DNA from 3 places in the Dyadobacter ginsengisoli DSM 21015 genome. Region 1 is predicted to be linked to each of the others. Evidence: riboswitches for the same ligand, from Rfam matches in the RefSeq annotation. Region 1 holds a riboswitch; each other region holds the start of a gene.
The links. A riboswitch is a leader RNA that binds a small molecule or an ion and turns the genes downstream of it on or off. The one in region 1 is predicted to bind cobalamin.

Region 1 (10,357 bases):
CAGCCAGTCGTCCAGATCCGCATGCTCGGGCAGGTCCGGATGGTAAATACCGTGCTCCGCAAGCACAGCGGGTGTTTCAAAACCAAAACCCGTCATTAGTAAATGGTCAGACAGATAGCCTAGTAACGACAGCAGGTTGTTGTATCCTCCTGCCTGAAGATAACCCAGTGTTTCCTGCAAAATGGCGGGAGAAACGGTGGATACAGCAGCAAATTCGGGATTCAACTCACCTGTGCCGCTCACCACGATCAGATGCTGCCCGCGTTGTCCGGCCAGGTTCACCAGTTCTCCAAAACCCGGAATGCTGCTCAACCTGCCGTGGATGCGCACAACAATGATTTTTGCTTCCGCAATTTCACGTTGCAGCAACTGCTGCATTTGTTCTTCGCTCTTGATGGCTAGCAAACTGATACCGGTTGTCCTCGGAAAATCATCCGGCAAGAGCTGCATCGCACGGTTCAATGTCAGCAGGTCTGTGTCGGCATGGGTCAGAAATACAATGCCTTCCGTAGGTAGCGCCACCTGACCAGCCACCGTCGCATGTTCGCTTCCCTTCCAGGTGTAAAACTGAAACACATACTCCGCCAGGTCGGAAGGCGGTACCAGGTACCGGTCGGCCTTTACCATACTCTCTATATAATCGAAAATGGCGATGATCTGCCATTCATAGTTGATCGAATGGAACCAGACCGAATGACCGTCAAACAGCAGTGTCACCACATTAGCCAGTGTACAGGGCCCCAGGCAACCGCCTTTGGTCATATGCACCACATTCCGAAGCTTTCTCCGCAACCATTCATTTTTATACAATTCCACAGGGATAGGCGCATAACCCCGGTCGACCCGGCCGCAGCAGCAGGCATTGTAACAATATGACAGGTGCCCCCGCCGCTGAACGAGGTTAATGGCTTTTCCATCGGATCGGGTGACGCGCTGACGTTTCATAAGGAGCTATCGGCAATCGGCTTAATGTGAACGATTGCGGTTCGACTGTTGGATTAAATGGCTAATAAACTCGGGCTTGTCTCCCCAGTAAAGATGTGTATAGGTAGCAAAAGTATTTTGGGCCCGATACAAGCGGGTATCGACCGGAATGCCCTTTGCATTGGTGATCAGCACAGGTTCGGGAGTTATTTTCTCGTCGGTCACCGTCGAATAGTGAAATTCATGGCCATTGATTTCCAGCCCATTCCAATGCAGTTTCCGATAGCCCAGCGTCATCCGCGCATGTTTCAGCGAGGTTCGGACGTCCAGCACGCCTGCCATCTCAAAGCTGTCGCCACGGTGGTCCGTAATGCTTTTACCGAGATACATCAGGCCCCCGCATTCGGCATAGGTGATGCCTCCGCTCCCGCAATAATGCGCTATGGCGCTCAGCATCGGGGTGTTTTTTGACAGTTCAACTGCAAAAAGCTCCGGGTAGCCGCCTGGCAGGTACAACAAATCCGTCTCTGGCAATTGCCGGTCCTGTATCGGGCTGAACCATTCCACCTGCCCGATTGATTTTAATACTTCGATATTTTCGTGGTACAAAAAAGAAAAAGCTGCGTCGCGGGCCACTGCGATCCGGAGCGGGCTTCGCGGATCCGCTTTCGGGACAATAGGTTTTGCAATTGTCCGCTGGTTACTATTTCGGGTGATTTCGAGCAGCCGGTCCACGTCAACGGTTTTGGGAATAATTTTGGCCAGTCTCTGAACAATGGCCTCATAATCGGTATCAGCAGAAATATGCAACCCCAGATGCCGCGAAGGGATCACCAGGTTCTGATCCTTAGGCAAATAACCCAGTGCCTCAACACCGGCATCTTCGCAGGCCTCTTTCAAAAAACGGTAATGGGACTCGGTATTGACAAAATTGAAAATGACACCGGCAATGCGTACCCGTGGATCAAACCGGCTGAAACCATAAATCAACGGTGCCGCGGAATAGGCCATCGACTGCGCCGAAATAACCATTATTACCGGAATATCCAGCAAAGCCGCGATCTCTGCGCTGCTTCCCTTCATCCTGTCGGCCCCGTCGAACAACCCCATTACCCCTTCGGTAACCGCTACATCCGATGCGCCAGCATACTTTTCGAACAGCGCCTCTGCATGCGATCCGGGAGCCATAAAAGTGTCCAGATTAATCCCTGGCGTCCCGGCAGCGGTGGTATGATGGATTGTGTCGATGTAATCCGGCCCGCATTTGAATGGCTGCACCTTGTACCCCCGATTTTTCAATGCGCGCAATAACCCCAGCGTAACGGTGGTCTTACCCGAGTTGCTGGAAGGAGCAGAAATGAGGAATGCTGACTGCATTGAGGAGGGCGGTTTTGTTGTTAGCTATTTATTTCAAGGCAATGACTCCTTTTTTAGATACAAGCTTTCTTCATCATCCTATCCCAGCAATCGCAAACCATCCGGGATCCCGGCCCTCAGAAAGTCAGGATCTGAAAAGCCACACATCAGGCGATATCAGTAAGTAAGCAAAGAAAGAAAGGTATGAACGGAAGCACCGAAACCGGCAGGCGGGAGCAAATCCCGGCCATATCCAAACCTGACCCTGCTTCAAACCGCGAAAGCATTGTCAACATGAAAAAGCAGGTGCTCTGGCTTTGGGTTTTAATTCTGAATGTTTGACTGAATAATTTTTGCCCAATCATTCGTCATTCAAAATTGTCCCTTTACAGTTGCGCGACAGCTCGTGATTTTCACACGATTCCCCTGGAATGCATTGAAATGCATTACCTTTTCTGTTGTAGAAGTATGTTAAAGAACTTGTTGGACCGCAAAGTTAGGCTTAATCATCCGGTTTTCTGGTTTTACTCGGTCAAAAAAAGCTAGCTTTGCACATTCATAGGTTCACGCTCTGCGCGTGATTAAAAGGGAATCCGGTGCAAATCCGGAGCAGTACCCGCTGCTGTAAGTTCAAAACATCGCTCTTGCATGATGTCACTGGGATAGACTTTTTGAATGACTTCAATCATTCGAAAGCCCGGGAAGGCGCAAGAGCTTGGACGAGCCAGAAGACCTGCCGTTGAACAATCCGGTTTTGCTTTCGGGAAGAAAGGCAAGAGGACAACAACGCAGGTACATGTAACCTGAGTCGCCTTCTGCATTCTCCCATAAGTTGTTTTTTAATTTATGCGGAAATCCAAATGATTCATTATCTGCTCATTGACTCGCTGCTGCTCGGCGTACAACATTCTTTCGAACCCGACCATATGGCGGCGGTATCGGTACTGGCCACCGATGAAAATAAAAGTCCGGCACAACGCTGGAAACTGATATGGCGCTCGTCGCACTGGGCGTTGGGTCATTCTCTCACATTGATCCTGTTTGCCGTCCTGGTGCTACTTCTCAGGTCGACGCTTTCGTTGCAGGTTGCCGGTAAAGTGGAATTGCTGGTGGGGCCGCTGATGATCTGGCTGGGCATGCTGGCTATCCGAAGGAATTTCAAAAAGAATACATACTCCCCTATTGCCGATGATCCTAAGGTCAGCCGCTCGTTCTGGGTAGGCATGGTTCATGGGCTTGCGGGCACGGGCGGAGCGTGCGCCGTTGCATTGACGCTCGCTGCCAGCGACGCCGTCACGGCCGTCTGGATCATCATTCTCCAGAGCGTCGGCATCATCCTTTCCATGTCGGCTTACGGCTATTTCTTTGCCTTCTCGATCGGCCGTTTTGCCGGCAAGCGCGACCGTTTCCTGACCATCGTCAACTACCTCGTCGGCTCATTCTCGATCCTCATTGGCGCAGTGACTTTATACGAATCATTTCAATCTTAACAATGCATATTACTTTGTACCATTCTTTCCGCAGGCCTTTCGCCGGGTTGATGTTATTCGTTCTCGCTAACCTGCCAGCGTCCGCGCAGGAAAACGTCCCCGACTCCTCCGATCACAAACAGCTGGACGCCGTGGTCGTGACCGCGACGCGATTTGAGACAAAAAAAGAACAGATCGCACAAAAGCTCACGCTGATCTCCGGGGACGATATCCGGATGACTCCGTCCGCCGACCTGACCGATATCGTCCGAAAAACCGCCGCTGTGGATGTAATTCAATATCCGAACCTTTCATCCGGCATTGGAATCCGCGGCTTCCGGCCCCAGTTTTCGGGTCTGAACCAAAGGACATTACTATTAATCGACGGACGCCCGGCCGGTGCTACGAACCTATCGCAGATCAATCTCAATGGTATCGAGCGGATTGAAGTTCTGAAAGGGCCTGCTTCTTCCCTGTATGGTTCACAGGCTATGGGCGGGGTGATCAACGTAATCACGCAACGTTCAAAAGGTGAGCCAGCCGGTAATGTGTTCGTTGAATATGGTAGTTTCAAAACCATTCAGGCAGGGCTTCATACGGGCGGGAATATTACTTCAAAACTCGATTACGATCTCTCATTCAGCTACCTGGAAAGATCCAAAGATTACCGGATCGGGAAAAACAATTGGCTGAGGGACGCCTTCGGGTACAAACATGCACAAAAAAACTACATCGGCCGGCCCGTGGTTGAGACCGACGAGACCACCGGTGACGGCGACCGGCGACCGTTCACCAAGCTGCATTATTTCTCTGGTGCATTGCGCCTCGGATACCAGATCAATGAGCATTGGCGGGTGGATGTCCGTGGGGAGCAATTTCAGGCGAAGGACGTAGAATCGCCGGGTGAGCTATCGTCAGGAAGTGCCGAGGCCAGTACCAAGGACTTGGACCGGCAGGCCCTGGATGTTTCATTAAGTGGCCTGATTGGCCGGCATAATCCGAGTGTGAAAGTTTTCACTTCTGAAGAGAGTACCAAAAATTACACACAAAATGTGTCTGGCAAGGCTGTTGTCCCCTTCCGGTCGGCGCAGGGGCGCAACGCATGGAAGGGTATTCAGGTGAAGGATGTCTGGAAATTAGGCCGTCATTCTGTGATATTGGGTTATGATTATCTCAATGCTTCTACCAAAAGCCGTCGCTGGACCAACGACACCACGGAGCGCGCCCCTACTCAACCGGAATATGCGCTGATTTCCAATGCCTTCTTCGGCCAAGCCCTGCTAAATTTCGGAAAACTGACCGTACAGCCAGGGATCCGACTCGATCACATTACTTTTGATGTTCGGGAAACCGCCCTGCTCCCTACTTATAAAGCAGGGAAGAAGACCAGTCCATTCACAAGTCCAAGTCTGGGCATTACGTACGAACTCGTGCCTTCGTTTCGGATGAAGACCAATGTCGGCAGGGCGTTCGTGACCACGGATGCGTACAGCGTGGCAGGATATAATGAGATCCGCGACTCGAAAGGCCGCATTGCGATCACTGCGGGCAATCCTGATCTGAAAAACGAAAGCAGTTTCAGTTGGGATCTTGGGTTGGATTTCAATAAACCCAAAGCAGGTTTCGCAGCCAATGCCACATTCTACCATACGCAGGTAGACGACCGCATCGCGAAAATCATACATGTCGTGAACGAGCCACTGCCCAATGGTGATGTGATTACATCCAGGGCCACTTTTGTGAATGCGGCCGACGCGGAAATCACAGGTCTGGAAACCGAATTATCCTATGATTTTGGGGCCAGAAGCGACTATCACTATTCGCTCAGAGCATTCTGGAACGGTAATTCAATAATCAAAGCCAGGGAGCTGATTGTTGGCACCGACGCCTCCGAAGTGGAGCGCGACATTCAGAATGTTGCACGAAATACTTTCAATTACGGCATTGCGTATGATAACCTGAAATGGCTTCAAATCAGATTATCCGGAAGATCGATCGGAACACGAAAAGACATCGACTACACCGATCCGATCAATCCCGAAATAGAATATCCGAAATATATGGTGCTGGATTTCACCGCGCAGTTCAAAATCGTCGGCGACCACGCCATCGCGCTGAAACTAAGCAATATCACCGATGAGAACTATTACGAAAAACGGGGATACAATCTGCCCGGAAGGGCATTGTCCGTTCGGTATGTGAAGCGATTTTAACAAAGTAAAACGGGCGCATCGTAAACATGCGTTGCGCCCGCCTTTCATCAAAATTTATCCCACCAATTCTTAGCAGCCTTGCTATTCCTGCCTCCAATTCTTTCCAACGCCATCCGGTAATGCGTGCCGTTGAGCGACGCTTCTACAAGCGGGTAACTCATGCGGGCCGATATATCCGTTACATCAGGGTCGAGTGAGCCGTCGGCGGGTAATGCAAAAATGGCTTTGCCGGTATTGGGGTCCCTGAAATCCAACCGGAGACGTTCCAGCCAGCCTTGCATGCCCTGCGTATACATCGCAATCCATTTCTGGGAGCCGATGCAATCCTTCCATTTGGCGGCATTATACGGCACCTTTTTGAGATAAGCCGTGATGTTTTCGTCGCGGATGCCCGCAAAGCGCATGGATGCGGTGACGCCTTCCTGGTAATATTGGGCCGCAGTTCCGGTCAAGCCGACTTTCAAACCCCTCGCGATAATTTCAGCCAGCATAAACTTCACCTCCGCCAGGTCCAGCCAGATCGTCGGTGCCGTAGCGCCGACCGCGTAACCTGCCGGCAGGCTCACCAGGGTGGGATCTCCATTGGAACTCGCATCGCTGTTCTCGAGACCGTACGTCTCACCCACATAATTGTTGCTATTCAGCAGCGGCTCTGCAAAAACAGGCAGCCTCGGATCGTCATACAGTTTAAGATAATCGATAAAGGGCTTCGACATCGAAAAATCAGCCCGTACTTTAAAGGCCTGGTTCATTGGATTGTTGTTCGGCGGAGACGGCAGCCAGCGGAACAGCGCACTTTGATCCTGGCTACTTATAATGCCCCCGTTCGCCGGATCCAGGGCCTTCTTAATGGCTTCAGTAGCTTCGGCAGGTTTCACATCGATCATCCGCAAAGCAATCCGCAACCGCAACGAATTGGCAAACCGCTTCCACGCATTCACTTCACCTCCGTATATCACATCGCCGGTGGCATAGCTCGGCTGCGCCGGATCGAGCAGTTTCACCTGTTCGTCCAGTGTGACGAGCAATCCTGCATATACTTCCTCGCCACTGTTGTAAGCCGGCGTGACGTCATCGGCATTCAGGGCTTCGGTATAGGGGATGGGGCCGCCATAAATATCGGTCAGGAAATGGTAGGTATAAGCCTTCATGATCTCGGAAATGACAATGCGGTTCTTGTATCCCGGCCATTTTGATTCCTGCTCCACCTTCTGGGATTCCTGCAATTCATTGAGGACGTCCGCATAAAAGGTGTTCCACATGATCTGGTTTATGTTCTCCCGGATTTGGTACCGGCTCTCGTCGGAATAATAGGTCGACGACCAGTACTGTGCATAATACATCCCGAAACGGCCATTGTTCCATTCGTCGGTGATATTGGTCGAGAAATTATATTGCGCATTGGTGAGCAGCTGGGAAGAAGTTGCATGCTCGGCACTGTTCGGGTCTTTGTTCATTTCCTCAAAACCATCGGTGCAAGCTAGCATCGACGAGAGGACGAATGCAGATGAGATATTTCTGATGCTTTTTTTCATAGCTGTTTTCAAGTTAAAATCCGAAAGAAACGTTTACTCCCATCGAACGGACCGAGGGTAACGCTCCCCCTTCCAGCCCCTGCCAGTTGGTGATGGAATTGGTGATATTAGTAGGATCGACGTGTTTGGAGTTCGACTTCATCAACCACAGGTTCCGCCCCACTACCGACAACCTGACCTTGCTGAACGGCGTCTTGGAAACGATCCCTGCGGGTAAATTGTAGCCCAGGCTCACTTCGCGCAGGTAAATGAAGCTCGCATCGATCACATCGATTGAGTTGATGTTATAGCCGCCATTCCCATTGCTGCTGTAATGCTGGCGGGCGGTAATCACAACGTCATTCGGAGTACCGTCCCACTTGACACCCTCTGCAATCATACCGTCTTCCCGGATACTACCGGCGGCGGTTTCTTCCAGGATACCTGTTTCTCTCCCGAACATCTGAGTGGTCGAAAAGAAACTGCCCCCCTTCTGAAAATCGATCAGTGCCGAAAAATTGAAGCCTTTGTAACGGAATGCATTAACCAACCCGCCCGTGAATGACGGCAGTACGGATCCCAGCACCACCTGATCGTCCGAGCGCAGGTAGATTCCGTCCTCATTCACTACTTTCTGCCCCTTGTCGTTGTACACAAAATCATAGCCGACAATAGAGCCGAACGATTCGCCCTCCCGGGCTTCCAGCTGCACAGCGAAAGACGCATTGGTCAGCAGCATGGTTTTCTGGTCGGGCATGAGGCGCACGATTTTGTTGGTGTTTTTGGCCCAGTTAAGGGTTACGTCCCATTTAAAATTTTCCATCGAAACCGGCGTGGCGTTTAGACTGATTTCGACACCTTTGTTTTCAACCAACCCGGCATTGATATACTTATAGGTAGCCCCTGTGGCAGCCGAGCGGCTGAGCGGAATGATTTGGTTTTTAGTGCGACGGTTGTAATAGGACAAATTCACGCCTAACCGGTTATTCAGGACTTTAAATTCAGTTCCAAACTCATATTCAGAGGTGATTTCAGGTTTCAAATCCGGATTTGGCAAAGTATTTGGCACCGACACTCTCGAATCGGAGCCGAATGGCTGATAAAGCTGGTACGCCAGCACCGTATTATAAGGATCGGTGTCGTTTCCAACCTGTGCGATCGCCGCACGCAGTTTCAGGAAATTCAGCCAGTTGGCCTCCATCAGGTTGGAAGCGATCCAGGAAAGCGATCCGGACGGGTAGAAATAGGAGTTGTGCTTCACCGGAAGCGTCGACGACCAGTCATTACGTGCGCCCAGATCCAGAAAAAGCATATCCTTGTAACCCAAAGAGGAACTCGCGAACACCGAATTGATCCGTTTTCTGGTCTTGAAATCCGTAATGTCGGGGCGCCCCATGGATGCTTCCAAACTAAAAACATCCGAACTCAGTCCGTCCACAGTCTTGGATATTAATGTGGATCCGGTGCGTGTCATGCGATTGACCCCGAGGTTCGCATTGAGCGAAAAGTCCTTGGTAAACACCTTATTGTAGGAAAGTAAGCCCTGAAAATTATTTTCCAGATGCCCGTACTTGCTCAGCCAGTACTGTGACGTGTACTGCGACCCGATCGCCACACGCTCCTCCTGGGTTTCGAAATACGTATCCGTCATGTATTTGATTTCGGCGGTCAGTCCTTCGGCCAGTTTATAATTGGCAGCCAGGTTTCCGAACACCCGCGTCCGGCCGTCGGACTGGTAATTTTTATGCCTTATCCAATACGGGTTGTCGGAATATCTTGGTGCGGAATTAAACCATGACGTCCGGTTCCAGCTCAGCTGCGTCCCGTCCGGCAGTTCGTACTCCTTCATTTTGTTGAAATCGACTTGTCGTTGGCCCCATTGGGTGAATTGCACCATCACGTTCGAGCCGTCGTCCGCGTATCCCGTACCTGGCCTGCCTTTCGCCGAATGGGTCACAAAGTTGACGGCTCCCGAAATCGTCAGGTTTTTGAGTGCTTCGTAACTGCCGTTCATGCTCGCATTGTGCCTGATCAGTTTGGAATTGGGAAGAATGTATTTCTGGTTCAGATTCGAATACGAAATTCGGTAAGAACCTTTGTCGGTCGATCCGTCGAGAGATACATTATGATTGAAAGTAGAGCCTGTTTCAAAGAAGCTTCGGATGTTGTTGGGTTGCGCTTCCCAGGGTACCACTTTACCAAAATCAGGGTTCTTACTGTCTTTGTCCCAGCTCCAATAGGGCCGGTACAACTGCCCTTCAAACTTCGGCCCCCAGGATTCGTCGGTTGCATACTGCGGTAAGAGATCATAACGCCCCAGCCCGTCATTGTCGTCGTAGCTTCCCTTGCGGTCGTCGGGAAATGCCTCCGGATTTTCATTATAGTAGAGCTTGTCAAAACGGAAGCCGCCACCGTATTTATTCTGGTAACGGGGGAGTTTGTATACCTTATCTATATTGTAACCAAGTGAATAGGTCAGGTTTGGTTTCCGCGACTTCCCGCCTTTCTTGGTCGTCACCACGATTACCCCGTTGGAACCCCGACTTCCATATAGCGCAGTAGCCGCCGCGCCTTTAAGCACTGTCACATTTTCCACGTCATTGGGATTCAGGTCCTGGATAGAATTTCCGTAGTCATAGCCTCCCGCACCGCGCTGCTGATCCGGTGAGTTCGTATTTCGGTTTTCCATTGGCATACCATCCACAACAAAAAGCGGGTTATTATTTCCGTAAATCGACGTAATCCCCCGGATATTGATCTTTGCAGAACCGCCCATTGCACCCGGGCTACCTGCAACCTGCACGCCCGCCAGCTTACCCGACAACGAGTTGACCAGGTTGGTTTCCCGAACATTGCTCAGCTCCGAACCATCGATTTTCTG
Region 2 (10,357 bases), on a different contig from region 1:
GAAGGATTGTGAGTTATCGAAAGTTGTGAAACGTTTGCCAACAGCCTGGAACTGACCGGTGATTTTCGTCGATTTATACAGGGCAAATGCATTCATATTGGTGCTGTGAAGGGGGACAAAGACAAGCTGCTTTCCTATTATATCCTGCGAATAATTGTCATAAGCCTTTTCCTGAGAGCTCTTATTGAATGCGTAGCCGGCGTCCCATCCTAACCTGGTTGCCCCCGTCCGGCAGACGTAACCTAGTTGCAGCTCGATACCGCGGGCGAGTACCTGTTGCAGGTTTTCGACCCGGTATTTCCTCGAAGGATTCCAATACGTCCAGTCTTTGATACGATTGTGATAGGCTGTCAGTGAAATGCGTAAGGCATTTCCCGGTTCCGGTTTGAAAGTGTGCTCAACGCCCAGCTCTTTGTTCCAGCCGCTTTCGGGTTTAATATCCGGGTTCCCGAGATCTTTCCAGTAACGTTCATTCAGGGTGGGAGTCCGGTAGCTGCGCCCGAGGGAGCCTTTTATGATTACGCGATGCCGATCGTTTCTTATCAAATTGTATTCAGCCCCCAGTGAAGGCGTGAATGGCGGATTGTAGCCGGTGACCAAAGCCTGCCGGAAATTAGCAGAAAAGGTCAGGCGGTCGATGACCTGCCAGCGGCTCAGAACAAAAAAATCGGTGCGGTTTTCAGTTACCGGAGTGTGGGCATAGCCGGGCACTTCCGAACGGAAATGCGTCCATTCAGCACCGGTTTTGAGCGATATTGGATGGAGTGAGCGACCCATATTCAATGTGAAATCTTTTTCAACCCGGGTAGCCAGCTTGTCTGTAACCGAGTGGTCGGGGCGGGAGAGGTCTCCTTTTGCATAGTCAATAATATCGCGTACCCACGCGGTGCGGATGGTGAACGTCTTGATCCGATAACGCAACATGGTACGATACGCCTCGGTGAGCGTCATTTCTCGGCCCGCTTCATCAGTCGGCGTCAGTATAAGTTTGTTGCTGGTGAGCCAGACGTGTGCCGAAATCTCCTGATCGCTCGGGGATTGCAGAAACAGGTCCTGTACAATACCTTTTTGAGCAGTTTCTGTCAGCAGTACCGCGTAATTGCTCCTTGTTTCGTAAGGGTAGTCATTGTTCATGCGTCCGCTGTACACAACGGTCTTGCCCGAAATCGTCCATTGGCCTGTCAACGGTAGGGTGTACCGGACATTAGCCTGGCTCTGATGATTTCGGAAACTTTCTTGCTGCCTCCCAAGGCTAATGCCAAAGCGTCCGGCGGACGGCTTGCTGTCCAGCAAAATGCTGCCTCCCACGGCATCGGTGCCTATAATGCTGGCGGAGGCGCCGTACTGGACAGACAATCGGTCAAAACCAACAACCGGAATGGTGGAAAAATCGGTTTGCCCGAGCGTAGGCGCATTAATATTCAGTCCGTTCCACAGCACGGCAGTGTGATTGGCAGATGTGCCGCGAAAGGAGGCGGTACTCAGTTGGGCAGGTCCGTAGTTTTTGAATGCAATCGGCGTGTAGGCTGATAATGCGTCACCGATGTTCTGAAAACGGAACTGGGCGAGAGATGCGGAATCCATGGTTTGGATTTTAAGGCCACTCATAAACTTCTGAGGAACAAAACCTTTGATAACAACCGGATCCAGGTCGATGGAGTCGCTTTGGGCATAGAGACGCGCCGGTAAGGCTGAGCTCACCCAAAGTATCAAAAAGATAAAAAATTTCCGGTCGGCAGTCACCCCAGCAAAGCAATGGATTGGCGGTGATCTTTGGTTTTTCCTCCGAAAACATCAGATCAAACGCTCTGGCAGGTCTCCTGGCTCATCATTGGGATCCGGGGCCTTCCCGTTCGGAAACAGTGGCATGAAGATCGGTCCGTTTATTGCTGACTTACAGTTGCGGGGACAGTTTCCGGTTCTCACGGAATTCCCTATTAAGCCTAACCGCTGATTAGAAGTGGTTTATGGCACCAAGCGGCGCAAAGTTAGGCATTTTCAATGACTTTTGGTTGTTTGTGATAAGCGCTATCTTTGCGGCAAATTCTGATCCCGTTGGCGGCTACTACTGAAAATTTTCCTGCGACTTCGTCTTATAAAGGCATCTACCTCATGCTCGGGGCTGCGTTTTTCTTCTCGCTTACTTCGGCTATCTCCAAATGGCTTGGTAAGGATTTCCATACGGTACAACTCGTTTTTTTCAGGAACATAGTCGGCGTTGTTTTTGTGATCAGCAGCATCCGGAGGCGGCCATTGCGCCAGGAAGGCGGGAAGCTGGGACTGCTTATTTTCCGGGGCGTGGTCGGCACATTGTCGCTTTACATGCTTTTTTACGCTATTCAAACCCTTGGCCTGGGACGGGCTTCTACTTACCAGTATACCTATCCGATTTTCCTCGCATTGTTTTCCTGGCTTCTGATCGGAGAGACGTTGAATTCGAAGGAATGGATGGCGATCTTCGTCGGATTTACCGGCATCCTTTTTGTGTTTCGCCCCGATCTGTCGAGCTCTTTCCGGGATAATGCGCTGGGACTCGGCAACGCATTGCTGACGGCCATATCCTATTTGTCGATCAGGCAATTGGGAGTCGTGTATGACACACGCGCGATCATTCTTTCCTTTATGCTGAGCGGGATCGTGATGCCCATCCTTTCGATGCTGGTGGGCACCTATTATCCGATAGCGCACTTGGATTTTCTGATCGGAACATTCAAATGGCCGGAGAACGTGTTTCAATGGCTGGGTTTTCTGGCGCTGGGACTGACCGCGTTGCTTGGGCAAAGGATGCTGACACAATCGTTTACCTATGACAAAGCCGGTCGTGTCGCTGCGATCGGTTATTCCAATATCCTGTTTTCCGTCCTGATCGGATTTCTGATGGGTGAAGCGATCCCTTCTGTTTCCATGCTCGCGGGGATGTTTCTCATCATTGCCGGAGGAATACTCGTTTCTTTTGCCAAAAGTAAAAGCGCTTAAAGCCGCACGTTTGAGGCAAAGGCATTGATATCAATCTCCTGTGTTTTGTTTCGTCAAAAAATGCGTAAAATTGGGACAGCTTTCCTGGCTTGCTGATTATTGAATAGCATTTGAGATGCCGGGTAACGATTTGTGTGGGAGGTTTGTTTAAACAAAAAGAAATCAAAAATACCATGAAACGATTCCTGTCATCGCTTTTGATATTTCCGCTGATGCTGATAATCCTGGCAGGTTTCAAAGCGGATAAAGCCAGTAAACCCGCAGAAGGGATCCAATGGCTCACCATCGAGGAAGCCTTTGCCAAAATTCAAAAGGAGCCCCGCAAGGTGGTGATCGACGTTTACACCGACTGGTGCGGCTGGTGCAAGGTAATGGACCGTGAAACTTTCAAGGACAAAGCGGTGGTCGACTATATTAACAAGAAATATTATGCTGTAAAGCTGGACGCAGAACAGAAAGAGGCGATCACACTTGGCGACAAGAAATTCAAATACCTGGCCCAGGGAGGTCGCGGCATCAACGAAATCGCATTGGCGCTTACCAACAACCAACCGAGTTATCCTACCACTGTTTTCCTGGACGATAAATTCAACATGATTCAGCCGCTTCCCGGATATCTGAAAGCGAAGGAATTCCATCAGATCATCACCTTTTTCGGAGAAGATTATCACAAAAAGCAGGATTTCGAGAGCTATAAGGCCAAGACCTATGGCGAGTTGTACCCGGCGAAATAATATTTATACAGTTTCACCCTCCTGCATTCTCTCCGCATTTTCCGCGATGCGTAGTTTCTCGATCAGCTCGGCGATGTCGCCTTCCATTACGGCGGGAAGGTTGTAAACCGTGTAACCTATGCGATGGTCTGTAATGCGGCTTTGCGGGTAGTTATATGTCCGGATCTTGTCAGAACGGTCTCCGCTTCCTACCATGGATTTACGTTGAGAACTGATCGCATCATTGTGTTTTTTCAACTCGATCTCGTATAGCCTCGAACGAAGGACGCTCAATGCCCGGTCTTTGTTTTTCAACTGCGAACGCTCATCCTGGCAGCTCACCACAAGTCCGGATGGGATGTGGGTAAGACGGACCGCCGAATAGGTTGTATTAACCGACTGTCCACCCGCGCCTGACGATTGGAATGTATCCACGCGAACGTCGTTCATGTTGATTTGTACATCCACTTCTTCGGCTTCGGGCAGTACCGCAACGGAGGCGGCAGAAGTGTGGATCCGGCCCTGAGACTCGGTCTGCGGAACGCGTTGCACGCGGTGTACACCCGATTCGAACTTCATTTTGCCATATACATCTTCTCCCTCGACCTTGCAGATGATCTCCTTGTAGCCGCCGTTGGTTCCCTCGGTATAGTCCATGACGGACGAGCGCCACCCCATTTTCTCGAAGAAGCGCTGGTACATCCTGAAAAGGTCTCCCGCAAAGATGGCCGCCTCGTCGCCACCGGTGCCGCCGCGGATTTCGAGGATGATGTTACGGCTGTCGTTAGGATCTTTGGGGATCAGGAGTTCTTTGATCGTCTGTTCAAGTTCGTCCAGGCGTGGCACCAGCTCATCGAGTTCCTCCTTGGCCATTTCTCTCAGATCCTCGTCTTTTTCAGTAGCTATAAGTTCCTTGGTCCCGGCTATGTCCTTTTGCAATTTTTGGTAAATCACATATTGCTCTACAATCTTGCCGAGATCTTTGTATTCTTTGCTGATCTTGGAATAGCGTGTAGAGTCGGAGACAACTTCCGGTTGTATAATTTGTTGAGAAACCTCTTCAAAACGTTCTTTTATAGCTTCTAATTTATCGATCATCTTTATTGGATATCTTTGGCACGACGCATTCGGGGCACAAAGATACGCATTTTAGCTAAATGAATGATTTCAAGACGCCATATGCATGTTATGACGGGTTGGGTGCGGAAAGAGGGTACATCAGACTAACATTTACGGAATATGAAACAGTTATTATACATCGCAGCGATAACCGGAATTCTTGCCGGATGTGATTTTAAAAGTGGCCGCATTGAAAATACCAAGGAATTGAGCCGGGAGATCAAAGCATCGCAAATCAAACGGGTTACCAACACGCAGCTTGTTTATGCGGCCGACGAATGGGGAAAGAAAATAGCGCAGATCGCCGAAAAGACTTTGAAAAGCGAATTGGAGAAAAATCCCGGGTCCGGGGTGGCACTCTGCAAAAATCTGTCGGGAATTCCGGTTGTCGCGGCCTTACAAAAAGAATATGGCGTCAAAGTCGAGCTTATGGGAGCTGCCGACCTGAAAAACCCGGCTCTGTCGCCGAAAGAGCGTGAAATATTGGATGCTTACCTTTACAGTGCCAGAAGCAAGGCGACTGCCGGTGATAATTTGCAGCAGCTGAACGACACTATGCTGGTATATAATGCGCCTGTATCAGCGGAAAGTATTGTTTGTAAAAAGTGCATGAGTGCACAGGACACGACTTTCGCGGTTTGGCGATTGCTTTTCAGTAAAAAGGAGATCATCAGGAAGCTGGACGCCAAGCAGTTGAAAGATTGATTCAGGCAATAATTTTTGTTTATTTCAGGAAAACAAAAACGCGTGACTATGCTGCACAAATTACCGCTGGTGGTTCTTTTCATCGCTTCGCTCACGGCCTCGGCCCAAAATAATACTGTCGTTTTTCAATCCGATTTCGGTTTAAAGGACGGAGCCGTTTCAGCCATGAAGGGTGTAGCGACGGGTGTTTCCCCGGACATCAGGTTGTATGACGTAACGCATGAGATTCCTGCATATAATATCTGGGAGGCGGCTTATAGGCTGGTACAGACCGCACCGTACTGGCCGGCCGGAACAGTTTTCGTTTCGGTAGTAGATCCGGGCGTGGGGACCGAGCGAAAGTCAGTGGTTTTGCTGACGAAATCGGGACATTACTTTGTTACTCCCGACAATGGCACATTGACGCTCGTGGCGGAGCAAATGGGGATCGGGGAGGTGAGGGAAATTGATGAAGCGGTTAACCGGCGGAAAAATTCAGGTGCGTCGTACACCTTTCACGGGCGTGACGTATACGCATACACAGGCGCGCGGCTGGCAGCGAAAGTAATATCTTTTGAGCAGGTAGGACCGAAATTGTCAGCTAATGTCATCTCGATTCCTTACCAAAAGCCTTCTTTTGAAAAAGGGAAAATCCTGGGCGCTATCCCGATCCTGGATATTCAGTACGGTAATGTATGGACCAACATTGACAGAGCGCATTTCGATCAACTAAATGTGCGCATCGGAGACGATGTGAAAGTGCAGGTTTTCAAAGCGGGTGACAAAGTGTACGAAGGGAAGGTAAAGTTTGTCAACACATTTGGGGAGGTGAAAGAAGGTGCGGATGTCGGCTATTTTAACAGCCTGCTTAACTTTTCACTCGGCATCAATATGGGCAACTTCTCGGAAAAATATAAAGTACTGAGTGGAAGTGAATGGAGTATTGTCCTGAGTAAATGAACAATACCCCGCTTCTGATTTATTTTCCGACCACCTGGTAGATTTCGTACCAGTCTTCCCGGGTCAGTTTAATGTCCGATGCACTTGCCCCATTGCGGATGCGTGTTTCGGAAAGTGATCCGATAATGGGTAAAGTACCCAGCTTCATTAACCAGGCCACGGCAGTCTGCTCGATATTTGCGTCATATTTTTTTCCGATCTCATCCAGCTTTGATCTCAGTCTGACCGCTTTATCATCTGTTCCGTTCAGGATTTTCCCGCCCGCGAGTGGTGCCCAGGCCAGCGGTTTGCTGAAACTTTGTTTGATAAAATCGATCCGGCCGTCTTCAATGGCCGTCGTATTCATCAGATTGAGCTCGATATGATTGGTAACAATAGGGATACGCAGGTAAGAGGCAAGCAACTGGTGCTGAAAAACAGTAAAGTTGGCCACGCCGATGTGCTTGGCTTTTCCAGAAGTTACGATCTCAGCCAGTGCCATCGCAGTTTCTTCAGGGTCGGCGAGCAGATCGCTTTGATGCAAAAGGAAAATATCCAGGTAATCTGTTTTGAGTCTTTTCAACGAACCATTGATACTGTTGATAATATGCTCCCGGGAGTTATCATAGTAGGTAAGATACTTGTTTTCAGAAGTTCTGATCCCACATTTACTAAACAAAACAATGTCTTCCCTTTTGAATGACCTGTTCCGGATAATCTTTCCAAAATGCTCTTCAATGGTCTGGTCGCCGTAAACGTCAGCGTGGTCGAATGTATTGATGCCCAGTTCAAGGCAGAGATTGACGGTCTTTTCAATTTGGGCGGTGGTGATAGCACCTTCGTCGGTCCATCTCCAGAAACCATAAATTGCTTCTGAGACCTTTGGCCCGGAATCGCTGAGGCTTACTTTCTTCATCGGTGGTAATTTGAATTCGTGCAAAAATATCTATTTCTCCAGTCGTTTATCTTTCACGATCAGATAAAAATCGTTTTCCAGTTCCAGGTAGCCATAGTCGTACACGAAGTGATAAATACTCCCCTTTAATGTCGGGCGGATATTGGTGATGAGGTTAAAATCAAAACCTTTGGCTATCAGGACGTGCTTGGTAATCTTGGATTTATCATCCGGGCACAGTTCTTCGAGAATACGGCGATTCTTGCGGAGTTGGTTATTCATATTTCTTACAATGTTGTAAGAATCTGAATTCAGCCGGTTATTGTAGCTGTTCCGGCACATATCCGAGCAGAACTTTTTATCTACCCGCCCTACTAGTGGCTTACCACATTCCTGGCAATTTTTCATTTTCAAACTGTTTGGCCGGACCCTCGTCAGTTCCGATTGGTGTGCATAGAATCGTCTGAATGCAATATAATAAAATTCGTTTGCTGCACTGCTCAAAAAGCATCTTTCCGTTTGCAAACGGCTGCAAGCGTTTTTATTTGATTATAAGTGGTTAATAACCGAATCAGTTTTCGATTGCAGCACACTTTTGCAGAACCGATCCGAGTGGGTCGGCGTAACAAAATCATTCATCATCTAAACAATCACAAGTATGAACTCGGTTAAATTGATCGGAAATGTTGGACGCGAAATCAACGTAAAAGACTTCGATGGCGGTAAGATGCTCAGTTTTTCACTCGCAACAGACGAAGGATATGTGAACAAAAACAAGGAGGAGGTCAAGAATACCGTTTGGCACAGCATAGTGGTTTGGAGAGAGCTGGCGCAGCGCTGTGAGTCTTTTCTGACAACGGGAAAAATGGTGTCGATCGAGGGTAGGCTAACTTACCGCCAATATCTGAACAAAGAGAATAAGACCGTCAGGGTAACGGAAGTGACTGCCCATAAGGTGGAGGAAATTTCCAGGAAGCAGGAAGCGGAAGTCTGAATGGGAAGGAAATGTCGGCCCGGCATACATGGGTAAACCGGGCCGACGATCTTACAGGCTTTTTTCAAGTACGTCTTTCCAATTTGCATAGGCATCCTTGGTGGCCTGGGCAAGGTTCTGGTCAGGCTCTATGGTTCGTAATGCGCTTAGGCCTACGAATGCGTCTTTGCGGGTTTTGTAATAGCCAAGTCCGAAACCGGCGGCACGGGCTGCTCCCTGGGCACCGTCGGTGTTGTAGAGTTCTACCGTAGCCCCGGATACATTGGCGAACGTTTCCCTGAACACCGGGCTAAGGAACATGTTAGCTTCGCCCGCGCGGATATTTTGAAGGGATACGCCCACTGTTTCCATGATTTCCATACCGTAGTACAAAGCGAACACAATTCCTTCCTGAGAAGCCCTTGTGAAATGACTGAGCCCATGGCGACTAAATTGCAGGCCTTTGAATGTGCTCCCGGGATCCTGGTTTTCAAGCATGCGCTCAGCACCGTTACCGAAAGGCAAACAGAAAAGACCATCTGATCCCACGGGAGCTTTTGCGGCAAGGCTGTTCATTTCAGGGTAGGAGACATTGCCCTGGAACAAAGCATTACGGAGCCAGCCATTAAGACTGCCGGTACCATTTACGCACAGCAACACCCCATAGCGCGACGATGCGGTGATGGGATTGACGTGTAGAAAAGTATTAACTCTTGATTTGGTATCAAATTTGATCTGATCACTTACACCATAGACAACACCGGAAGTTCCGGCGGTTGCAGCTACTTCTCCCGGCTCCAGTACATTCAGTGAGAATGCATTGTTGGGTTGGTCTCCGGCGCGATAGGTTATCGGAATACCGGCGCGCAAGCCGAGTGCAGATGCTGCTTCGGCAGTAATCTGTCCTTGTTCTGAGAAGGTAGGGAGAACCGTCGGCAAAATACCCGGGCTGAACCCGAAGTGGTCAAAAAGGAAATCGGCCGGACGTTGATTAACAAAGTCCCAGAAAATGCCCTCTGAGAGCCCCGAGGGGGTAGTGACTACTTCGCCGGTCATTCGTGCAGCCAGGTAGTCGCCCGGAAGCATAAATTTATGTACACGGGCATAAACGTCTGGTTCGTTTTGCTTTACCCATCCGAGTTTGGAGGCGGTGAAGTTACCTGGGGAGTTGAGCAGATGCGGGAGAACATATTCTTCACCCAATGCATCCATAGCGGTATTGCCTACTTCAACAGCCCGGCTGTCACACCAGATGATGGAAGGGCGGAGCACATTCATGTCCTTATCCACCACCACTAGGCCGTGCATCTGATAGGATATTCCGATGGCACCCACTTCGGCGGGTGAAACATTTGCTTTTTGTATAACAGCTTGGGAGGCCAGGCAGGCATTTTCCCACCACATTTGAGGTTCCTGTTCGGCAAAGCCGGGTTTCGGGGCGGCAATTGTCATCTCCCGTTCAGGGTAGTACGCAGAGGCGGCGACGACCCCGGTATCTGCGTGAATCAAACATGCTTTGACGGACGAACTGCCTAAATCGAATCCAAGGAAATACATTGCGAAATATGATTATTTTGATTTGAAATGCTTTGATCTTTAAATATAAGTGCTAAAAAATACAAAAATGTTCAAATAACTCTAAGAAAAGAAGTTTATTAAGTGTTAATTTAACACTTAAACAAAATTAGCTAAAAAAGTGCTTCGAGGCACGTGGCGCAAAAAGAATATTTGATAACGAAAATTCTGTATCTTAAAGAACTTATGAAACTAAAGGACTGATTTTCGGGTCTCCTTTGTGTTTACCTTGCATGAGCTCGATTATCTATGCGATATTTGAGTTAAAATTGAAGTTGCTGACATCCTTTATCGGGAATTATGAAGAAAGTTGTACAAGTTGTTCTCATTGGCGGGTTGTTTTTTTTGTTCTCCGAATTTCGCCCGAACGACAGGAAGTGGGAAAAACCATTCTCGAAGCTCGACCGGGAGGTCAGAGCGAACAGCAAAGCATATGCAACGCTGGGTGAAGCGACGAAAACAATCGGACATCGCCTAACAGGG
Region 3 (10,357 bases), on a different contig from region 1:
GGATCGTTATCCGGATGTTTAAAAAATAATACGGCAAAATTAGGCAAAACCCGCTACAATCAATCAATCTTTCCCGAATGGGCCTGTTCAACCGGGAAAATGACGTCGCAGGCCTTTCCCAGACGACATTATCTCATTCGATTTTGAATTTTGCGAAAGGCCTGCGACCGCGATACTTGTTGTATGAAGGATGAGGATGCCTGGTAAGGGATATTCAACGCTGGCTGGCTAGCATACAGTTTGACAAAAATACGGGTGTTGCCGGCCAATAGCAGCCGGTAACACCCGTCTAATCGAATGGCAAAGCTATTTACTTTGCCGAGAACCTGTACTTCGTTGTCGTATGATACGTGTCGCCCGGCTTCAATGTAGTGGTCGGGAATTGGGGCTGATTCGGTGAATCCGGATAGTGCTCGGTTTCGAGGCAAAGGCCAAAACGTTTCGAATAGGTCGCGTTTTTGCCAGTCAGTTTGCCGTCGAGGAAATTGCCGGTATAGAGCTGCACGCCCGGTTCTGTCGTGGATACTTCCATTACACGGCCGCTTTCCGGATCTTTCACGGTTGCAAATGGTATCAGGCCCGGTTCACTCCGCTTGATGACCCAGCAATGGTCGTAACCACCGCCGGCCTTGATCTGCTCGTCTTCCGTTTTGTCTATGCCAGCACCGACTTTGGTGGCCTTCCGGAAATCGAATGGCGTTCCTTCTACTGCCCGCAGCTTTCCGGTTGGTATTAATGTGGTATCGACGGGTACAATGCTGTCGGACAAAATGGTTACTTCATGATCCAATATGTCCCTTTTCAGCCCGGTGAGGTTGAAATAGGAGTGGTTGGTGAGGTTAATAACGGTTGCCTTGTCGGTGTTGGCGGTATAATCGATGGTCAATGCATTGTCATTATCCAATGTGTAAACCACTTTCACTGTCAGGTTGCCGGGGTAACCTTCTTCCATGTCTTTGCTGGTGTATTCAAGCTGTAACCCCACAGTCGAATCGCCTTTGACCTCGGTGGCTTTCCAGAGTACTTTATCAAAACCTTTTGTTCCGCCATGCAATGCGTTCGGACCGTTGTTGATAGCCAGTGAATATTCCTGGCCGTCCAGTTTGAATTTCCCCTTGGCAATGCGGTTGCCATAACGCCCTACCAACGCACCGAAGAAAGGATGTCCGCTCAGATAAGGTGCCAGTGAATCAAAACCCAGGACGACGTCCGCCCATTCACCCTTCTTATCAGGCGCTGTGAGTTTGGTGACGATCCCGCCATAGTTGGTAATGTTGACCGTCATGCCGTTGGCATTGGTAAGTGTGTACAGGTCGGCAGTCTGCCCATCGGGAAGTTGGCCAAATGCCTCTTTGGAAATAGTACTGATCATTTTTTCGTCATTCTTGGTTTTTGAGCAGCTGAAAAGGAACAGTCCGGTCAGTGCGGTGAGTAAAAAAGGGATTCTTCTCATAGTCAAAGGTTAAGAGTTTGTATAAATGGTCAGGTTACGCCAAAGCGACTTCCTCGGTACCATCGGTGATTTTTACGCGATAGCAGGGCAGGTCGATCTGATATTTTTCTTGGTAAGCTTGCTTCATTTTTATCTCAAAAGCCTCGACTTCTTCCTTTCTCACCAAATTGATCGTGCAGCCACCAAAACCACCACCCATCATCCGAGCGCCCAACACGGTGTCGTCATCCGCCGTTTGCGCGACCAGAAAGTCGAGTTCCGGGCAGCTCACTTCGTACTCGTTTTGTAGGCCGAAATGGGTTTCATACATTTTTTTGCCAAAATCCGGCAGATTACCCTGAACCAGCAGGTCGCAGGCGTCCTGTACACGCTGAATCTCCTCGGTAATGAATTTGCAGCGACGGTACACCACATCGCCCATCTCGTCTTTATGTGTTTCTACCAGGGCAGGGGTAGCATCCCGAAGGCTCAGAACATGGGGATCGTATTGTTGCAGAATAGCCGTGCCTTTTTCGCATTCCTGGCGGCGGGTATTGTACTCGGAGCTGGCCAGGGAATGTTTTACGCTGGTATCGCAAAGGACGATCAGGTAATCGTCCATCGGAAAGGGGAAGTACTCATATTCCAGCGAGCGGCAGTCGAGGCGGATTACCGACTCTTCTTTTCCAAATGCCGAAGCAAATTGGTCCATGATACCACATTGCACGCCTACATATTCATTCTCGGCCTTTTGAGACATTTTGACGATGCCTAAACGGTCCAGGTTGAGCCCGTATATTTCATTCAATGCAAACAGCAGGCAGCATTCGAGTGCCGCCGATGAGGAAAGTCCGGCGCCAACCGGCACATTACCTCCGAATGCGGCCTGAAAGCCGCCTATCTGCAATCCTTTTTTCTGGATTTGATCTACAATACCAATCTGATAATGCGACCACGACTTTTCAGGTTTGGAAAGGTCGTCTAATGTAAAAGAGTACGTCTGGTTCAGGTCGGCTGCGTAGAGGATCACCTGATCATCCTCCCGGGGAGCGATGACGAAGTAAACCGCCTTATCCACACTGGCAGGCAGTACAAAGCCATTATTATAGTCGGTATGCTCTCCGATGAGGTTAATCCTTCCCGGTGAACGGAATACGCGCACCTGCTCACGGCTACCGGTACCAAATTTTAAAAAATATTTATCCTGGATACCCTCTGCGATATCAGCTTCTGTTGCTAGCATTTTTAGTTTCGGTTATTAATATCCTTTTACAAGGTTCACTTCATTGGCGATGGCGCCGCCGTTTTCCATTGCAAAAATGTTGTTGAGAAATAAATCTACTTTACCCATGTGCTCATTTTTGTGTCCGCCGCCGGTATGTTGAGTCAGGATCACATTATCCATTCCCCACAACGGACTATCGGCAGGCAACGGCTCTATTTCGGTAACATCTAATACCGCTCCGTCCAGTTTTCCTGATCGTAATGCTGCGATCAACGCTTCTTCATCCGTGGTACTGCCGCGGCCTACACTTGCGTATACACTCTGATCCTTCATCGCTGAAAGGAATTCTGCATTTACAAAGTGATGTGCTGTGCCCGGTAAAGTGTTGATCACAAGGTCGGCGTGCGGTAGTTCATTGAAAAGGTCTTCTATACTGCGGAGGTCAGCCTCCTGTGAAGTGCGTGCCATAAGGTGCGTAATGCAACCCAGTCCTTTCAGGATTGCATTCACCGATTGCCCGATGGTTCCTGCTCCCAGCACGATCACATTCTGTTTATAGAGGATTTTTAATTCCGCTCTGAGCGGTGTTCCGATCCACTCCGTTTTTTGCTTGAGAAGGGTGAGGCGATCCAGGCCACGATACAATGCCAGTATGCCTCCTACGATGGACTCCGCGCAAGGGCGTGCGAACCAATCGCCCATGTTGGCCGCACGAATAGGGCCAGGTAGTGGCACGGTCGAATATTGATCAAATCCGGCGGAGTCGAGTTGCCAGAACTGCAATTGCGGGGGAGTTTGGTCGAACCATGCCACCGGTGGGTTGCCGAGAATATAGTTGGCGCTTGCAAACCAGGATTTTAGCTCTTCATTACTGGCTGTCTCCGTGCGGAAAAAGATCTGATGCCGGGGCGATAAGGCTTCGCTCAGTTTCGCATTGAGCGTTTCATCGAGTAAGGAATGGCAGTATATGATCATCGATAGGTTTTGTTTAAAGAAGCAAGGTAAGACGAATTAACTGGATTTTCCCTTCACCAGACCACGAAAATGCCGCTTTTGCCAGAAGGTACATCCGGTTGTTTTCGTAAAGGAAGAAGTTTTCCTCCAAGGGAATTGATGAAGCGCTGGTTACTTAAATCAACATCAGAATTTTCTTACCTCTCGACCGGAATGCAGGTTTTTCGTAATCTATTAATTCTTCGATGATCACCCGCAATTCCTTTTTGATCTCGGGATACACACCGGACAGGTTATAAAGAATAGTCAGGCAGAATGCGCGGATCGCAATCGGAACCTGGCGATTTTGTATTAATTCAAAGCTGGCATCCATCAACTCGCCGTGGAATTCGTCGGGGATATTCGAATCCTGTAAAATGCGTGCGCTGTTCCGGATCACGGCGTCATGGATGTCTGTGCGCTTAAGTTGGCTGATCAGCACACCGATATATGGCTCGATCAGTTCAGAGTGAGAATGGGCCGCAATACTTACGCTATACGCAGCGCGCTGCGCGAGGCGGGTCTCGTCGGACAGAAAGCAGTGCATCAGTTGCCTGAATGCCTCCGGCGAGGTGCAGGCGTAATTGGCCACCTCGGTCGCTTTACGTTTGGATTGAAAAGGATCTGCCAGCAGTTCATTTTTGATGTTCATGGCGGCCGATGTTTAAAAGTAAATGCCCCGCGTCACCGCGGAGCATTTGCCAAGTTATAAGGATTGGGTGTCAATTAATTAATCTCTCCAACCATATCTTCCGGTTTTACCCACGCATCAAACTCGTCTGGCGTCAGATAACCGAGTGCCACGGCCGTTTCTTTCAGGGTAGAGCCGTTTTTGTGTGCAGTTTGCGCTATTTCTGCCGCTTTGTAATAACCGATTTTAGTATTCAATGCAGTTACAAGCATCAGCGAATTATTCACATGCTTCTTAATATTGTCGTGCAGCGGTTCGATGCCTACTGCACAATTGTCATTGAATGAAACGCAGACATCGCCGATCAGACGTGCCGAATGCAGGAAGTTATAGGCCATCAGTGGTTTGAACACATTTAATTCGAAATGGCCGTTGGAGCCTCCTATGCTGATCGCTACATCGTTACCCATTACCTGCGCTGCGACCATGGTCATCGCTTCGCATTGGGTTGGATTTACCTTTCCCGGCATGATGGAGCTACCTGGCTCATTATCCGGAATGTGGATTTCGCCGATTCCCGAGCGTGGCCCCGATGAGAGCATACGGATGTCGTTTCCGATCTTCATCAGACTTACAGCTACGGTTTTCAATGCGCCATGGGCTTCTACGATCGCATCGTGTGCCGCGAGCGCTTCGAATTTGTTTTCGGCTGTGATAAATGGCAGCGCCGTGAGTGTGGCGATGTGCCTCGCCACGTTTTCAGAGTATCCGGGAGGTGTGTTAATGCCTGTTCCCACTGCGGTTCCGCCCAATGCGAGCTCCGAAAGGTGCGCGAGGGTATTTTGGATCGCTTTCAAGCCGTGATCCAGCTGGGAAGCATAGCCCGAAAATTCCTGTCCCAGAGTCAGCGGCGTGGCGTCCATAAAGTGTGTACGGCCGATTTTAACCACATTCTTGAACGCTTGCGCTTTGGCCTTCAATGTGTCGCGCAGCTTCGTAATGCCGGGGATCGTTATATCCACCAGGATTTTATAAGCTGCAATGTGCATAGCGGTCGGATAGGTGTCGTTGGATGACTGCGACTTGTTAACGTCATCGTTCGGGTGGAGGAATTTGGCTTTGTCGGCCAGGTCCCCGCCTTGCAATACATGTCCACGATAGGCGATTACTTCATTGCAGTTCATGTTGGACTGTGTTCCCGAGCCGGTTTGCCATACCACGAGCGGAAATTGGTCGTCGAGCTGGCCAGCCAGGATTTCGTCGCATACCTGCCCGATCAGGTCGCTTTTCTCTTTCGGGAGCGTACCGGCCTCATAGTTGGTGATGGCTGCGGCTTTTTTCAGGTATGCAAATGCCTTGATAATTTCTTTAGGCATCTTGTTGATATCCTGGGCGATAGGGAAGTTCTGGATCGAGCGTTGCGTCTGGGCACCCCAGTATACATGGGCAGGAACCTGCACTTCGCCCATGGTGTCTTTTTCTATACGGTATTCCATTTTTAAGTAGAATGATAATGTAATTGAACAATGCGTACTAAGCGGTAAAGTTAGGGGCGGACTTGCAGTTTTTGGTGTTTTTTAAGGACAAATGTTTAAGGACGGGAAAAGAATGTTTAGATTGGTGAGACCTGATCCCGAATACCGCCTTTATTATGACTCCTAAAATCAGTATCTACCCGGATTATACTACGATGAGCTTTGCGGCTGCGGAACGTGTAATCGCTTTGTTGATCAACAAGCCTCGCGCGGTCGTATGTTTCCCATCGGGAAGTACGCCCAAAGGGATGTTCCAAGCGCTGGTGGCGGCACACCATAACGGCCGGGTTGATTTTTCACAATGCACATTTATCGGACTCGACGAGTGGATAGGAATGGGAGCAGGCGACGACGGGAGTTGCCGGGACCTGCTGGACAGGGATTTTTTGAAACCGATTGGCCTTCGCGACAGTCAAATCATATTTTTTAATGGAAGGGCGTTGAACCCGCAGGATGAATGCGATCGTGTTAATAAGGCTCTGGCCAGTCTGGGTGGTCTCGATCTGATCGTGCTGGGTGTGGGGATGAACGGACATCTTGCGTTGAATGAACCGGGTACCTCCTGGGATACTTATGCCCATATTTCGGAGTTGGAAACCATTACCAAAGAAGTAGGACAAAAGTATTTTCATCAGCCAACTGAACTTACGAAGGGATTGACGGTGGGCATCAAACATATTCTGGAAGCCAAAGCCGCGATCCTGCTCGCTTCCGGGAGGCCCAAAGCGGCAATCATTCAACGGGCAATGGCATTCCCCGTTTCCAGAGATTTTCCTGCTACGGTATTGCAAAACCATTTGAATGCGGAATTTATCCTCGACGGGGACGCAGCTGCCCCGGTTTCATAGCTGGTCACGAAATCGGGATATCAAAATCACTTTTGAGGGGGCTGTTTCGATTCAAAAACAGATATTTTATCCTGCCAAAACATTAATTTCTCTTCGCGTCACTTAATTCAATAGCCCATTTCCGGGCCAATCTCCATTCCTTTTAAATTTGAGCTGTTCTTTGTGAACACCCGTCAATCGGGATGATGGTTTTGCTTTTGGATCCCTCAGCCAAAATACAGCAAAAGAAAAAAGGAACCGTGTGCAAATCACGGGCAGTCGTGCTACTGTAAGTATCTGCATCACATGGATGCGGTTTTTTACCCTCGTGACCCATTGCAGTCAGGCTTTCAGGAAAGCCGAAACAGCGAGAAGGGCGGTAAAAATGATATAAGCCAGGAGACTTGCCGTCATCCTCAATGACTATTCTCTCACGATCGGGGAATGGCCAAGTATTGATTTACCACATATTTAACCCCGAAGCCGCGCTCCTGGATATATTCAGGGAGGCATGTCTGCACATTTTCTGCGGCCAGGGCGGTGAACGGGAGCGTATGATGTACCGGGGCAGCGATGTCGCCGGGATGGGTGGGTGTTTTCACAGGGTTTTTTCAAACTCTTTAAACACAAAAATTATGTTGTCACACAACCTCGGCTATCCGCGTGTGGGGAGCCATCGTGAACTCAAAAAGGCCAATGAGCAATTCTGGGCCGGAACTATCGATCGGGATGCGTTGCAAAAGGTAGCCCAGCAGATCCGTCACCAGAACTGGGATACCCAGCAGCGTGCGGGTATTGAGCTGATCCCATCGAACGATTTCTCCCTTTACGACCACGTTTTGGATATGTCCCTCATGGTAGGAGCGATTCCCCGGCGTTATCACCAGCTGCTCGACGGCAAATCGAACAAAGAACTTGAACTGTATTTTGCCATGGCGAGGGGATACCAGAAGAACGGCCTGGATATCAAGGCAATGGAAATGACCAAATGGTTTGATACCAATTACCATTACCTGGTACCGGAGTTTGTGAAAGATCAAAAATTCAGGCGGTACTCCGACAAAGCACTTATCGAATTCGAGGATGCATTGCATAAAGGAATTCTCACAAAGCCGGTTTTTCTGGGCCCGGTCACTTATTTGTTGTTAGGGAAGGAAAAAGAAGAGGGGTTTGAGAAAATCGATTTGCTGGACAACCTTTTACCGGTTTATCTATCTGTTTTAAAAGAATTGGCCGCGCGTGGGGCCAAATGGGTGCAACTGGACGAGCCGGCATTAGTACTCGATCTGTCGGAGAAGCATAGGCTTGCATTTGAGCGTGCTTACCAGCAGATCCGTGAAGAATTACCCTCCCTACAAATATTGGTTACGACCTATTTCGGGGCATTGGAGGACAATGCGGACGTGACTGTGAGCTTACCCGTGGATGCATTGCATATCGATATCACCAGGGGGCTGGAAAGCCTGGATGTGATGCTGAACAACGCGTCGTTCATCGGTTCTTCCAAAAAACTGTCTCTGGGAGTAGTGGATGGGCGTAATATCTGGAAAAATGATTTCGGGCCATCACTGGAGCTGATCAGAAAGGCTGTGAATGTGCTCGGAGAAAGCCGGGTGATGATCGCACCATCCTGCTCTTTGTTGCATAGCCCGTTCGATCTGGATCTCGAAAAAAACGAGCAGGTGCTGACACCCGAGATTAAAAACTGGATGGCATTTGCGAAACAAAAATTGAATGAAGTGGCAACTCTGGCGAGGCTTTCCGGAACGGAATGGCAATTGGATCGGGCATTTGTGGTTAATCAGCAAGCTATTGACAGTCGCCGTACCTCTGCATTGATCCATAAACCGCAAGTAAAGCAGCGCGTTGCAGCTATTCATGAAAAAGACTTTGAGCGGTCGAATGGTTTTGCGGTACGCCAGAGTATTCAGCTTGAAAAATTAAAATTACCGCTATTCCCCTCGACTACGATCGGCTCATTTCCGCAAACGGACGAGGTGCGGCAACTCCGCGCGCAGTTGAAAAAAGGCGCCTTGTCAATAGACGAATACGAGGCACGCATCCGGGAGGAGATAGTAGACTCTCTGCGCTGGCAGGAACGGCTGGGTATAGATGTGCTGGTGCACGGCGAATTTGAACGCAACGACATGGTCGAGTACTTCGGAGAGCGTTTGTCGGGATTTGTTTTTACTCAGAATGGTTGGGTACAGAGCTATGGCAGCCGTTGCGTAAAGCCGCCGGTGATATATGGTGACGTAGAGCGGCCTGAAGCGATGACGGTGAAATGGTCGTCGTTTGCGCAAGCTAATTCCGAAAAACTGGTGAAAGGAATGCTGACAGGTCCCGTCACTATTCTTCAATGGTCGTTTGTGCGGGATGATCAGCCAAAGAAAGATACAGCTTTCCAGATCGCATTGGCTATCCGCGACGAAGTAGTAGACCTCGAGAAAGCTGGTATCCGTGTGATCCAGATCGACGAGCCGGCAATTCGTGAGGGACTTCCCTTGCGTAAGCACGCATGGAATACCTATCTGCGATGGGCCGTGGACGCCTTCCGCCTGAGCGCGGCAGGTGTCGCGGACCAGACGCAGATCCACACGCACATGTGCTACGCGGAGTTTAATGACATTATCGATTCTATCGCTGCCCTGGACGCCGACGTGATCACGATCGAAACCTCGCGTTCGCAAATGGAGCTCCTCGACGCGTTCGCTGCATTCAACTATCCCAATGAAATAGGACCGGGCGTATACGACATCCATTCCCCGAGAGTACCCACCGTGGAGGAAATGGTTCTGCTCCTGGAAAAGGCATTAAAGGTCATCCCTGCCCGCAATTTGTGGGTAAATCCCGACTGCGGGCTTAAAACCCGGAAATGGCCGGAAACGGAGGCCGCTTTGCGGAATATGATTTCTGCGGCTAACTTGCTGCGCGAATCGGTGGAAGTTGCCGGATAGCAATTGGGTGTGGTCGCAGATGGCCACACCCAACTTATTATTATTCCAGTTCTCATCACTATTTTCTAAGGTTTTGACAGTAGCAGAAAAAATTACCGCTTCGGAAACCCGCGTTTTTAAAACCGTATTTCCCAATAACACCAACCACTACGACACCCTCTTCGGGGGAACCGCATTATCGATGATGGACGAGGTAGCATTTATTGCCGCAACGCGCTTTTCGAGATTACGCTGCGTAACCGTTTCATCCGACCGCATTGATTTTACGCATCCAATCCCAGCCGGGACCATTATTGAGCTCGTGGGGCGCGTTGAAACCGTTGGTAATACCAGTATGAAGGTCAGGGTAGATATTTTTGTAGAGAAGATGTATGAAGAGAGCCGGGAGAAGGCGGTGACGGGGATTTTTACTTTCGTGGCGCTTGACGAAAATCACAAACCTACAAGGATCATATAAGCAGTGCCCGAAGGGTAATTTTATCAGCCGGTTATTCATCAGAAAACAAAAAAAATGAGCAGAAGGTGATATTGAAGGGACTGTTCCATCTGTATCGGCATCCTGCTTCATGAAATCACGCTCTTTTATCTTCTCAGGTATCTTTGTTCTTTTCCTTTATATCGTGTCAGAGATTCTGCTTCGCCTGGGATTGCTGTTCTTCGGTTATCCATTCTTTCGGCCATCCGACTACCTTTATTCCGGGTTTTACGCTAACATGAAGGAAGTCAGTTCCAATGAGATTCGACGGGGAGGTGAAGT

Region 2: linked by a shared signal. The riboswitch ahead of BP71_RS31530 (TonB-dependent receptor plug domain-containing protein) and the one ahead of BP71_RS22615 (cobyrinic acid a,c-diamide synthase CobB) in region 1 are both predicted to bind cobalamin.
Region 3: linked by a shared signal. The riboswitch ahead of metE (5-methyltetrahydropteroyltriglutamate--homocysteine S-methyltransferase) and the one ahead of BP71_RS22615 (cobyrinic acid a,c-diamide synthase CobB) in region 1 are both predicted to bind cobalamin.

What each region holds. Positions count from the first base shown of each region.
Region 1 covers NZ_JCANTY010000006.1:195,044-205,400, reverse strand. The annotation lists gene cobN (cobaltochelatase subunit CobN) at 1-945, opposite strand, end outside; gene BP71_RS22615 (cobyrinic acid a,c-diamide synthase CobB) at 967-2,301, opposite strand; cobalamin riboswitch at 2,565-2,748, opposite strand; cobalamin riboswitch at 2,824-3,035, shown strand; gene BP71_RS22610 (hypothetical protein) at 3,141-3,770, shown strand; gene BP71_RS22605 (TonB-dependent receptor plug domain-containing protein) at 3,773-5,962, shown strand; gene BP71_RS22600 (SusD/RagB family nutrient-binding outer membrane lipoprotein) at 6,010-7,497, opposite strand; gene BP71_RS22595 (SusC/RagA family TonB-linked outer membrane protein) at 7,511-10,357, opposite strand, start outside.
Region 2 covers NZ_JCANTY010000010.1:142,252-152,608, forward strand. The annotation lists gene BP71_RS31530 (TonB-dependent receptor plug domain-containing protein) at 1-1,701, opposite strand, end outside; cobalamin riboswitch at 1,793-1,993, opposite strand; gene BP71_RS31535 (DMT family transporter) at 2,035-2,976, shown strand; gene BP71_RS31540 (thioredoxin family protein) at 3,150-3,710, shown strand; gene prfA (peptide chain release factor 1) at 3,714-4,787, opposite strand; gene BP71_RS31550 (hypothetical protein) at 4,929-5,513, shown strand; gene BP71_RS31555 (SAM hydrolase/SAM-dependent halogenase family protein) at 5,562-6,452, shown strand; gene BP71_RS31560 (aldo/keto reductase) at 6,472-7,347, opposite strand; gene BP71_RS31565 (DNA gyrase inhibitor YacG) at 7,378-7,734, opposite strand; gene BP71_RS31570 (single-stranded DNA-binding protein) at 7,985-8,320, shown strand; gene BP71_RS31575 (xylulokinase) at 8,372-9,856, opposite strand; gene BP71_RS31580 (M20/M25/M40 family metallo-hydrolase) at 10,175-10,357, shown strand, end outside.
Region 3 covers NZ_JCANTY010000004.1:578,962-589,318, reverse strand. The annotation lists gene BP71_RS17525 (aldose epimerase family protein) at 311-1,453, opposite strand; gene galK (galactokinase) at 1,488-2,675, opposite strand; gene BP71_RS17515 (D-2-hydroxyacid dehydrogenase) at 2,691-3,632, opposite strand; gene BP71_RS17510 (HEAT-like fold family protein) at 3,787-4,302, opposite strand; gene fumC (class II fumarate hydratase) at 4,377-5,777, opposite strand; gene BP71_RS17500 (6-phosphogluconolactonase) at 5,933-6,664, shown strand; cobalamin riboswitch at 6,834-7,069, shown strand; gene BP71_RS17495 (hypothetical protein) at 7,075-7,245, opposite strand; gene metE (5-methyltetrahydropteroyltriglutamate--homocysteine S-methyltransferase) at 7,279-9,600, shown strand; gene BP71_RS17485 (acyl-CoA thioesterase) at 9,674-10,057, shown strand; gene BP71_RS17480 (hypothetical protein) at 10,167-10,357, shown strand, end outside.